Linked DNA regions of Enhydrobacter sp.. The protein of the gene in region 2 interacts with the protein of the main gene of each other region in a pairwise test. Links are inferred from orthologs where the notes say so. Each region holds a gene or a part of one and is shown on either strand. Other genes may lie near its edges.

Region 1 (4,066 bases), 4.4 Mb from region 2 along the record:
CCCGAAAGAAGGTCACGGTGAGCTCGGCCTTGACCGGCGGCCCCATCACTTCGCCGGTATCTCCATGCAATCCGCTGGGGACATCGACTGCGACCAGCGGCAGCCCGAGCGCATTGACTTCGGCCAGAACCTGCGCCGCCGGCCCCTCGACAGCCCGGCTGAGACCAGCGCCAAAGAGGGCGTCGATCACCAGCGGGCGGCCGCCCATCAGGCCCACTGAAAGTGCCTCGACCGGCCCGGTCCACCGTTCCGCCGCCGCCGCCGCGTCGCCCTTCAGGAGATCCCGCGAACCGAGCAAGGCCAGACGCACCTGCCAGCCTGCCGCCTGAAGGTGCCGGGCCGCCACAAAGCCATCCCCGCCGTTGTTGCCGGGTCCGCACAGCGCCACGACTGGCCGGCCCTGATATCGCGCGCGGATGGCTGCGGCGACGGCCCCGCCGGCAGCCTCCATCAGGTCGCCAGTCGGCGTGCCGGCCGCCGATGCCGCGGCATCGGCGGCGGCCGTCTGCGCGCAGGTCAACAGCACCAGCTCGTCGCGAGGCACGATATCTCGTTCGGTGGGATCGGGCTCAGGCATCGTGGATGAACGACTGGGGCGGCCGACCGGATTTGAACCGGCGACATCCAGAATCACAATCTGGCGCTCTAACCAACTGAGCTACGGCCGCCACCGTCCGTCGCTTCGGGCGAAGCGGGCGCTTTCCTACGCTCAGGCGTCGGGAGCGTCAAGAAACCGGGGTCGGCGGCAACAGCCGGTCGATGGCCCGGATCCAGACCGTGCACGCCTCCTCGTGCGACAGGCCGAACATCTCGATCATTCGGGCCCAGCTCTCGAAATCCATCACGGCCTCGAGCGCGATGAGGGTCTTCTTGCGCTCGGGCTCGGCCAGTGCGGCGAGCTCCGGCTTGAACATCTCCTCGATGCGCATGACGACCAACTGGCGGATTATCTTGATACGATGTTGCAGCTCCAGCGAATCGCTGCTGTTGGTGTTGAGGACACGCCAAAGCGGCAGCCAGCGCTCGCAACCACGCGCCCGTGTCTCGACCTGGGACCTGATCCGCGTCTGCCGGTCGGCATCGGCGTCGCGCAACGCGCTCAGCGTCTTGGCCTCGCTGATCGCGTAGTCGGTCGCGGTCACGCGAATGGCATGCAGGTCCGGAAAACGTTCGAAGATCGACCGCACGGAATAGCCGGCGCGCTCGGCGATCTGCACGGCCGTCGGCATCTGGTTGTTCTCGCGCACGAGAGCCACATAGGCCTCGACGATGAGGCGCCGCGTGCGTTCGCTGCGCAGATGACGGCCGTCGATGCGGGCCGGCTTGCGCGACGGCGGGAAGGAAGGGGAAGCTGCGGGAGGGTCTGCCACGATGGCTCGCTTCGGTGGGCCGCCTGAGTCAGCCATGGGTCGGCGTCGGCGGCAACAGACGGTCGATGGCATAGGTCCACACGGCGCTCGCCTCCTCGAACGGCAGGCCGTACTGCTCGCGCATGCGCGCCCAACTTTCGATATCGGTCAGCGCTTCGAGCGCGACCAGGAGATCGCGCCGCTCCTCGTGCGGCAGCGTCGACAGCTCCGGCTTGTACATGAGCTCCAGCCTTGCCATCGTGACCTCGCGCGCGCGTCGGACCCGCGCCTTGAGCTCGTCGGACTCGTCCTGCATGTTCATCAGCAGCCGCCACAAGGCGACGCCACGCTCGCAGGTGCGGGCGCGGGTGTCGACCTGGGATCGCACCCTCGTCCGCCGGTCGCCGTCGACATGGCGGGCCGGAGCCAGAGCCGCGGCCTGGGCCAGGGCGTAGTCGGTGGCCGCCACGTGCAAGGCGTTGAGATCGGGAAACCGCTCGAAGACCGACCGCACGGAACAGCCGGCACGTTCGGCGATCAGGACGGCAGTCGGCACCTTGGGATCCTCGCGCACGAGCGCCAGGAAAGCCTCGATGATGAGCTGCTTGGTCCGCTCGCTCCGCAGCCGGCGGCCGTCGATCCGCGGTGGCTTAGGCGTAGATTGCGACGACACGATTTCCACCGGCCTGACTCATGCGGCGCGCTCGCGGCGGGTCCCCGTCCCGAAGGGACAAAGCTCGCAGATCAGTTTTTTGTAATGCGAGTGCAGTAACACTATGCCGCAAAATGACGCCGGCGTCGCCAAAAATTCCGTAAAACATGCCTATCGCCTGAAATATTCTTTCAATCGATCAATTGCCGCCTCTAACGTACTGTTGTTTTTACAAAAACAAAACCTAACGAAATGCACAGGTGCCTGCCCCGGATCGTCATAGAAGGCGCTCACGGGGACTGCAGTGACGCCTGCTTCGGTCGTGATGTGGCGGCAAAAATCCTCGTCCGTGCCATTGAAGCCCAGGGATCGGAAGTCGGTTGTTACAAAGTACGTACCCTGTGACGGGAGCACGTCGAAGCCGATCTGCGCCAGACCGCCCGCCAGCCGATCGCGCTTGCCCTGCATCTCGCTCGCGAGGGACTCGAAATAGCGCTTGTCCAGCCGGAGACCGGTGGCGGCGCCCCATTGCAGGTTGGGCGGGGTCGTAAAGGTCATGAATTGATGCGTCTTGGCGATCGGCTTCAGCATGTCCGGCGCCGCCGTCACATAGCCCACCTTCCAGCCGGTCAGGCTGAAGCTCTTGCCCGCCGAGCCGATCCGCGCCGTGCGCTCGCGCATGCCGGGCAACGTCATGATCGAGAGGTGCCGGTGATCGTCGAACACGATGTGCTCGTAGACCTCGTCACAGACGGCGTAGGCGTCGTGCTTCAAGCAGAGGTCGGCGATAAAGCCCAGCTCCTCGCGGTCGAACACCTTCGAGCAGGGGTTCATCGGCGTATTGAACAGGATGAGCTTGGTCCGGGCGCTGAACGCCGCCGCAAGCTCCTGACGCGGCAACGTCCAGCTCGGGGGCTCGAGCCGCACCAGTCGCGGCACGCCGCCCGCGCGGCGGACGATTGGCAGATAGGAATCGTAAAGCGGCTCGATCAGGACGACCTCGTCTCCCGGCTCGATCAGCCCGAACAGACAATCCGCCAGTGCCTCGGTGGCGCCGGACGTCACCAGCACTTCCGTCTGCCAGTCGATATCCAGGCTCTGAAAGCGCTTGGCGTGCTCGGCGACGGCCTGCCGCAGCTCCGGCAGGCCCATCATCGGCGGGTACTGATTGTGGCCGTTCAGCAGATAGTCGGCCGCCGCCTGGCGCACCTCGTCGGGCCCTTTGTCGTCAGGAAAGCCCTGCCCCAGATTTACCGACTGGTACTGACGGGCAAGCGCCGACATGACCTCGAACACGGTCGTGCCCAGGCCGGATATGGTGGTGTTGGCGGGTTTCATGGGCTTTGTCATGATGCAACTTGAGGCAGAGTCCTGAACATCTTTTGACCAGTTCGCCTATTCTTGGACCAGCGAACCATATCGTTCCCCGCGATCTTTGTGGAAAACTTTGGCATGAAAGCTGCTTCACCGGTTGACGCAGGGCTGCCAGAGGCGACAGCGCCGGCGCCTGCGCGTGGAGTGTTGCAAGCCAATGAAGAAGATCGAAGCGATCATCAAGCCCTTCAAGCTCGACGAGGTGAAGGATGCCCTGAACCAGATCGGCCTCAAGGGAATCACGGTCCTGGAAGCGAAGGGCTTTGGTCGTCAGAAGGGACACACCGAGCTCTATCGCGGCGCCGAATATGTCGTCGACTTCCTGCCCAAGGTGAAGATCGAATTGATCATCGAGGACGAGATGGTCGAGAAGGCCGTCGAGGCGATCCGCGGCGCCGCCCACACCGGCCGCATCGGCGACGGCAAGATCTTCGTGTCGCAGATCGACGAAGCCATCCGAATTCGTACTGGCGAGCGCGGTGACGCCGCCGTATGAGAAACGGCCCTTGGGGGGCCCGACGTCAACCAAAGGAAAGGGACGAACGACATATGGATGCCAAGCAAGTTCTCGCGATGATCAAGGAGAAGGACGTGAAGTTCGTCGACTTCCGTTTCACCGATCCTCGCGGCAAGTGGCAGCACACGGCCCGCATGGCCTCCGCTACCGATGAAGGCACGTTCGTCGACGGCG
Region 2 (7,757 bases):
CGCTCGCCCCGGAACAGGCGCCGGATGATGCCGATGGCCTCGTCCTGCCGATCGCGCTGGACCATCGGATCGATCCCGAGCGTATGGGCGTCGGACGGCAGCGCGCCCGGTCCCGAGCCGAAGATCGCCCGGCCGCCGGTCATGTGGTCGAGCTGCACCATGCGCTGCGCCACGTTGTAGGGATGATGGTAGGGCAGGGAGACGACGCCGGTGGCGAGCTTGATGCGCTTGGTGTGCTCGCCGGCGGCGGCCAGGAACATCTCGGGCGAGGCGATCATCTCCCAGCCGGAGGAATGGTGCTCGCCGCACCAGAATTCGTCGTAGCCCAGTTCGTCCAGATGCTGGACGAATTTGATGTCCCGGCGGAACTGCAGCATCGGGTGCTCGCCGATGGGATGATGCGGGGCGAGAAAGGCGCCGAAACCAAGCCGATGCATAAGAACCTCCCTGAACGGTCGTTCATTCGCCTAACATGTCCAACCGGATCGGTCGATAGAGGGAGGCGAAAATGGCGGAGGTCAGCGGGCGGACGGCGTTGATCACGGGCGGCTCGCGCGGCATCGGACGCGCGATTGCGATTTCGCTGGCCGAAGCGGGCGCTGCAGTCGCGGTCAATTTCCGGGACAATGCGGCGGCTGCCCAGTCGGTCGTCGAGACGATCCGCAAGGCGGGCGGCAGGGCGATGGCGGTTCGTGCGGATGTGTCCAGCAGCACCGAGGTCGCGGCGATGGTGGCCGCCGTACGACGCGAGCTCGGCGCGATCGACGTGCTGGTCAACAACGCCGGGATCGGCCTCATCCGGACCATCGACGAGCTCACGGAGGACGTGTTCGATCAGACAATCGCCGTGAACCTGAAGTCGGCGTTCCTTTGCACGCAGGCCGTCGTTCCCGAGATGCGCGCCCGAGGATGGGGCCGGATCGTCAACATCTCGTCGGGCGCGGCCCGCGGTGCAGGCGGCATCGGCCCTCACTACAACGCCTCGAAGGCGGGCCTGGAGGGGCTGACGCGCGGCTATGCGGCGCGGCTGGTGAAGGACGGCATCACGGTGAATGCGGTGGCGCCGTCCCTGATCGAGACCGACATGGTACGATCGGGCCTCGCTTCGTCGCCCGCGCGCATTCCCCTGGGGCGCTTCGGCACCCCCGAGGAGTGCGCGCAGATCGTCCTCATGCTCGTGGGCAACGCCTACATGACCGGCCAGACCGTCGCCTTGAGCGGCGGCATGTCGTTCATTTAGTCCGGCGGGCGCGCGCGGCGCTCTTCTCGAACATCTCGCGCATCGCCACCGGCCGCTTGTATTTCTTCAGGAGGTCGGCGACGGCTTCGTCCATGAGCTCCTGGAAGCTCTTGCCCGTGTCGGATTCGAGGATCTCGAGGGCATTCAGGCTGGTCGGCGCGATCTGGACCATCTTGCGCATGGCATGGACTCCTGCGGCCGCTAGTGCCGAGTCTGCAGCATATGCTCCATCGGCGTCATGTTGGCGTCGAGATTGGTCATGATCAGCATCGAGCCGAACACGATCAGGGCGACGACGAAGATGCCGAAGGCCAGCGCCAGGAAATTGTTGGTGTCGTCGGGGCCGCTCGAGATGTGGAAGAAGAACACCACATGCACGCCCATCTGGCCAATCGCCAGCGCGGCGAGCAGGACCGGCACCGCGGGTTTCCATACCGTCTGCGTGTCGGCCACCCAGAAGGAAGCCGCGGTGAGGACGATCGCGAAGCCCAGGCCCGCCAGATAGGCACGCAGGCCGCCACGGCTCGTCCGGGCGCCGCCCGGCGCATGATCGTGCGCCGCGGCCTGCTGCTGGTGCGGGTCAGACATAGCCTGCTCCCAGATAGACGATGGTGAAGACGCCGATCCAGACGATGTCGAGCGCATGCCAGAACAGCGTGAAGCAAAGAAGCCTTCGCACGACCACCGGCCGGAACCCCAGCGTCGCCACCTGCGCCATCATCACCACCAGCCAGCAGAGCCCCAACGTGACGTGCAGCCCATGCGTGCCCACCAGGGTGAAGAAGGCAGAGAGGAAGGCGCTGCGCGTCGGTCCCGCGCCTTCGGCCCCCATGCGCAGGAACTCCGACAGCTCCAGCCCTATGAACGCCGCGCCGAGGACGAAGGTGGCGGCGGCCCACAGATAGGTCGCGGCCGTGGAACGGCGCTCGATGGCGAGGCTGCAGAGGCCGCAGGCGAAGCTCGAGAACAGCAGGCAGAAGGTCTCGATCAGGACATGGCCGCGATTGAACAGATGGAGGCCGTCGGGGCCGCCCGCGGTGCGGCCGGCAAGGACGGCGTAGGTCGCGAACAGCGCCGAGAAGATCACGATGTCGCTGAGGAGGAACAGCCAGAAGCCGAAGCCGACCACGATCTCCACGGGCGCCGGGCCGCGCTCGGACAGCGGAATTCCGGTCTTGCTGTCGACCGGCGTCGTGAGGGTGTCGACGACGCTCATGCCGACGCCTCGCGCTCGCGCGCCTGTTCGGCCGCGGCGATCACGTCGGCGGGAATCTCGATCTCGCCGTGGATGCGCCAGGCGTGGGTCAGCGCCGACGCCGCCATGCCGATCAATCCGACGATCGCCAGCCACCAGATGTGCCAGACCAGGGAGAAGCCCGCGATCACGGAAAAGAACGAGACGAAGAATCCCACCGGCGTCGGTCGGGGCAGGGCGACCGGCCGCCAGCGGCGCGACGCCTGCGGCCCGGTTGTCCCGCGGCCGGCCTGCTTCATATGCCAATAGGCGTCCACGCCCTCGACCCGTGGCAGGACCGAGAAGTTCCAGGCCGGCGGCGGCGAGGACGTCGACCATTCGAGCGTGCGTCCGTTCCAGGGATCGCCGGTGCGGTCGCGGCGCGTCTCGCGCGTGCGGATGCTGACGACGAGCTGCACGATGATGCAGGCGATGCCGGCCAGGATGACGACCGCTCCGACCAGGGCGATCACGAACATCGGTTGCCAGTCGGTCTCGGGGTAGTGCTGCATGCGCCGCGTGGCGCCCATCAGGCCCAGCGCATAGAGCGGCATGAAGGCCAGGTAGAAGCCGATCAGCCAGCACCAGAACGCCGCCTTGCCCCACCGCTCGTCGAGCGTGAAGCCGAAGGCCTTGGGGAACCAGTAGGCGTATCCCGCGAAGGCGCCGAACAGCACGCCGCCGATGATGACGTTGTGGAAGTGCGCGATCAGGAACAGGCTGTTGTGCAGAACGAAGTCGGCCGGCGGCACGGCCAGCAGAACGCCGGTCATGCCGCCGATCACGAAAGTGCAGATGAAGCCCAGCGCCCAGAGCAGCGGCGAGGCGAAGCGCACGCGGCCGCCATAGAAAGTGAAGAGCCAGTTGAAGACCTTCACGCCGGTCGGCACGGCGATGATCATGGTCATGATGCCGAAGAAGCCGTTCACGTCGCCGCCCGCGCCCATGGTGAAGAAGTGATGCAGCCACACCATGAAGGAGAGCATGCAGATCGCCATGGTGGCGACGATCATGGAGCGGTAGCCGAACAGCGGCTTGCCGGAAAAGGTCGAGATCACCGCCGAGTAAACGCCGAATGCCGGCAGGATCAGGATATAGACTTCGGGATGGCCCCACGCCCAGATGAGGTTGACGTACATCATCATGTTGCCGCCGGCCGTGTTGGTGAAGAAATGGAAGCCGAGGTAGCGGTCGAGCAGCAGCATGGCGAGGGTCGCCGTCAGGATCGGAAAGGCGGCGACGATCAGGAGGTTCGAGGCCAGCGCCGTCCAGCAGAACACCGGCATGCGGCCATAGCCCATGCCGGGCGCGCGCAGCTTCAGGATGGTCGTGGTGAAGTTGATGCCGGTCAGCAGCGAGCCGGCGCCCGAGATCTGCAATGCCCAGAGATAGTAGTCGACGCCGACGCCGGGCGAGTAGGCGAGCTCCGAGAGGGGCGGATAGACGAGCCAGCCGGTCTTCGCGAACTCGCCGACGGCAAGCGACATGTTGACAAGCAGCGCGCCGGCGGCGGTCAGCCAGAAGCTGACCGAGTTCAGCACCGGAAAGGCGACGTCGCGCACGCCGAGCTGGAGCGGCACGACGAAGTTCATGAGGCCGATCATGAACGGCATGGCGACGAAGAAGATCATGATCGTGCCGTGCGCCGAGAAGATCTGGTCGAAATGGTCGGGCGGCAGGTAGCCCTGCGAGTTGCCGGCGGCGAAGGCTTGCTGCAGGCGCATCATCATCGCATCGGTGAAGCCGCGCAGCAGCATCACGAGGGCGAGCACGCCGTACATGACGCCGATGCGCTTGTGGTCGACGCTGGTGATCCATTCGCGCCAGAGATATGGCCACCAGCCCTTGAGGACGACCGTGAGCAGGACCGCCGCGATGGCGACCATCATCATCACCGATGCCGCCATCGGGATGGGCTTGTCGAACGGAATGGCGTCCCAGGAAAGCTTGCCCAGCATGCTACTGGCCTGTCGCTTCCCCGATGATGGCCTGGAACATCCGCGGCGCAACGGTCGCGTAGGTCATCGGCTGGCGGACGATGCCGGGCCGGGCGAGCGCGGCGTAGCTTGCCTCGTCCAGCTTGTCCTTTCCGGCGTGCGCCTCGGCAAGCCAGGCCGCGAAGCGGTCGGCCGGCACGGCGAGAACGTCGAAGCGCATGTCGGAGAAACCATCGCCGCTGAACTGGGCGCTGAGGCCGGGAAAGGTGCCCGGCCTGTCGGCCTGGAGGTTGAGCTGCGTCGTCATGCCCGCCATGGCGTAGATTTGGCTGCCGAGCTGCGGCACGAAGAAGCTGTTCATCACCGTCGCCGAGGTGACGCTGAAGTGCAGCGGTCTCTCCACGGGAACGACCAGCCGGTTCACCGTCGCCACACCTTCACCGGGGTAGATGAAGAGCCACTTCCAGTCGAGCGACACGACCTGGATCTCGAGCGGTGGCTCCGACGAGGCGATCGGTCGCGGCGGATCGAGCTCGTGCGAGCTGATCCATCCGGCGCCGCCCAGGAACAGCACGACGAGGGCGGGAATCGACCACACCACCAGCTCGATCGGTCCCGAATACGACCAGTCGGGCAGGTAGCGCGCGCGGCGGTTGCTCGCGCGAAACCACCAGGCGAAAGCAATGGTCAGGACGATGACCGGGACGATCACCGCGAGCATGATCGAGGTGGCGTTCAGCAGGATCAGCCGCTCCGCCTTGCCGATCGGGCCCTGCGGATCCAGCACGCCGACATGCCAAGGCCAGATCGAGTCCAAGGCCCCTCCTCGCAAACCGGGTGTAACGCGTCCGGCTGGAGCGGGTTCCCGATCGTTCGCTTTCAGACTGCGCTTCGCATCAAAGCGTCGCAACCGGAAATCAGTACAACCGTTTCTTCGGCTATGGTTGCCATGGCTCTGATGGACGACGAACGGGCGGCACTCGAGCAGTTGGCGGCCTTCGGGCCGGATCGCGGGCTCGATCCGCCGTTGCGCGGCCGCCTTGCCCTCTACAAGCTGATCGACGAGACGCCGCAGGGATGGAAGATCACTGCCCTGGGGCGCGAGGTGCTCGCGAGCGCGCCGCAGCGCCGGCCGAAGGAAACGTCGGCGAGATCCGAGGAGACCGCGCCGTCGGCCGAGGGCGAACGGCACTACGGTCGAAAATCGCGCGACACCTCCTGGCTCGACTGACTCTCAGCTTCGAAGGGCGGCCCTGATGCGGTCGGGCGTGAACGGCATGTCGCGCAGGCGATGGCCGAGCGCGTCGGCGATCGCATTGGCGAGCGCCGCCGCCGTCGGTCCCTGACCGGCTTCCCCCGTGCCGAGGAACGGCTCGCCCGGCCGGTCGACGACATGGACGTCGATCGCGGCCGGCACGCCCGGGAAGCGCAGGATGGGATAGGCGCTCCAGTCGAAGCTCGTGCGATGGCTGGTATCGAACGTGACGGACTCCAGCAGGCTCCAGCTCAACGACTGGATGATCGCGCCCTCGATCTGGTTGCGGATGCCGTCGGGACTGACCGCTTCGCCGCTGTCGACCGCGGCGACGGCGCGCCGTACTTCGACCGCGCCGGTATCGGGCTCGACCTCGATCTCGAGGGCGACCGCGCAGTAGGCGCCGAGGTTCTTGTAGCGGGCGAAGCCGAAGCCGCAGCCACGGCCGGGGCGGGCGCGCTTCGTGCGCCGCTTCCAGCCGAAGCGGTTGGCGGCGGTCTCGACGACCTTTCGCGCACGCTCGTCCGTCAGATGGATGAGTCGAAGATCGACCGGGTCCATGCCTGCCGCTGCCGCCAGCTCGTCCATGAAACTTTCGATGGCGAACACGTTCATGTGCGCGCCGAGGGAGCGCAGCGCGGAGACGCGCACCGACGCCCGCTCGACGAAATGATAGACGCCGCGCGCGTTCGGAAGGGCATAGATCGGATTGGCGTTACGGTCGCCGCCGCCTTCCGGCATGGGAATCGGCTTTGGCGTCTGCGGCGCAAAGGCCGGCTCGAGCTCGGCGCCGGCCAGAAGGCCGCCGGCGCTGGTCGGCCGGCCGTTGTGCGCATGGCTCCAGACATCGTGCCGCCAACTCACGATGCGGCCGTCCGCGCCCAGCGCGCCCTGCAGCTCGACCACCATGGCCGAGCCCAGCGGCTCCCAGCCATGCTCCTGCTCGCGGGTCCATTGCAGGCGCACCGGCCGGCCCGGGACGGCGCGCGCTGCAAGGGCCGCGTCGGCGGCAACGTCGTCGGCGCCATTGTGGCCATAGCAGCCCGAGCCCTCGACATGGATGCAGCGGACCTTGTCCAACGGCAGGTGCAGCAGCTCCGCCAAAGATTTGCGCAACGGCGAAACGCCCTGGCTGTGCGTCCAGACCATGAGACCGTCGTCCTGCCACAGCGCGACGGCGCACGACGGCCCGATCGAGCCGTGCATCAGGAAGGGACGGCTGTAGCGCGCCTTCAGCAGCCGCGCGTCGGCGGGCGCGGGCGGGCCCGGATAGGCGAAGATCGGGATCTCCCGGGCAGGCAAGCCACGGATCGCCTCGCGCAGATCCGCGGGAGGGAGCGGGACGCCGCGCCTTTCCCATCCCGCCGCCTGCAGCCGGCGCAAGGCTTTGACGGCGTGCCACTCCTTGGCGGCGATCACTGCCAGGAAGCGCCCCTCGCGCACGACGCGTACGATGCCGGGCATCTTGGCCGCGGCGTCGATGTCCGCCTGTTTCAGTTGCGTGCCGTCGCTCGGGCCGCGAACGACGCGGGCATGCAGCATGTTGGGGGCACGGATGTCCTGCACGTAGGCGGCGCCGCCGCTCACCTTGGCCGGAAGGTCTATCCGCGGCACGTTCTCCCCGATCAGGCGGCGGCCTTTGGTGCGCCGCGGCACATCGGGCTTCGCCATCACGTGCAGCGACAAGCCGGCCGCCAGATCGCCATAGCCGAGATGCTGGCTGCGGGGTCCGTAGGCCCTGCCGTCCTGCAACTCGACCTGATCGATCGAGGTCGCGAATCGCCAGGCCGCCGCTTGCGTGAGCTGCACGCGTACGTTCGCCGCGGCGTTGCGGAGCGCCATGCCGCTGTTCTGCATCGAATGGCTTCCCGCGGTGACACCCTCGTCGGGCGTGCGGCCGGTGTCGGCAGTGATGAGCATGATGGCGGCCGGCGACACGCTGAGCTCGTCGGCGACGATCTGCACCAGGGCCGTCTTCAGCCCCTGGCCCAGTTCCGCCTTGCCGGTGAATACGGTGATATTGCCTGCCGGATCGATGCGTATCCAGGAATCGAGGAAGGGATATCGGTCGAGATCGCCCGGCAGCCTGGC

Evidence for each region.
Region 1: the proteins of cyoB (region 2) and OJF58_RS24655 interact in binary tests that used the Escherichia coli proteins (3 or more experiments, as listed by UniProt). The link is inferred for Enhydrobacter sp. from one-to-one orthologs.

The regions. Positions count from the first base shown.
Region 1 is NZ_CP126889.1:4,951,707-4,955,772, forward strand. What follows is about bases 1,257-4,066. They hold OJF58_RS24655 (aminotransferase), read right to left. Parts: upstream 3,340-4,066; coding sequence 2,173-3,339; downstream 1,257-2,172. Other genes in these bases: OJF58_RS24645 (hypothetical protein), read right to left, coding at 1,257-1,370; OJF58_RS24650 (hypothetical protein), read right to left, coding at 1,399-2,022; OJF58_RS24660 (P-II family nitrogen regulator), read left to right, coding at 3,533-3,871; glnA (type I glutamate--ammonia ligase), read left to right, coding at 3,925-4,066. Also shown: OJF58_RS24635 (NAD(P)H-hydrate dehydratase), read right to left, coding at 1-529; more of OJF58_RS24645, read right to left, coding at 726-1,256. UniProt on the Escherichia coli protein: Shows aminotransferase activity with methionine and histidine as substrates, and to a lesser extent also with phenylalanine.
Region 2 is NZ_CP126889.1:554,930-562,686, reverse strand. What follows is about bases 1,943-4,901. They hold cyoB (cytochrome o ubiquinol oxidase subunit I), read right to left. Parts: upstream 4,433-4,901; coding sequence 2,453-4,432; downstream 1,943-2,452. Other genes in these bases: cyoA (ubiquinol oxidase subunit II), read right to left, coding at 4,434-4,901; cyoC (cytochrome o ubiquinol oxidase subunit III), read right to left, coding at 1,943-2,456. Also shown: OJF58_RS02950 (LLM class flavin-dependent oxidoreductase), read right to left, coding at 1-437; OJF58_RS02945 (3-oxoacyl-ACP reductase family protein), read left to right, coding at 509-1,240; OJF58_RS02940 (hypothetical protein), read right to left, coding at 1,233-1,421; cyoD (cytochrome o ubiquinol oxidase subunit IV), read right to left, coding at 1,442-1,828; more of cyoC, read right to left, coding at 1,821-1,942; more of cyoA, read right to left, coding at 4,902-5,228; OJF58_RS02915 (hypothetical protein), read left to right, coding at 5,361-5,642; OJF58_RS02910 (molybdopterin cofactor-binding domain-containing protein), read right to left, coding at 5,646-7,757. UniProt on the Escherichia coli protein: Cytochrome bo(3) ubiquinol oxidase is the terminal enzyme in the aerobic respiratory chain of E.coli that predominates when cells are grown at high aeration.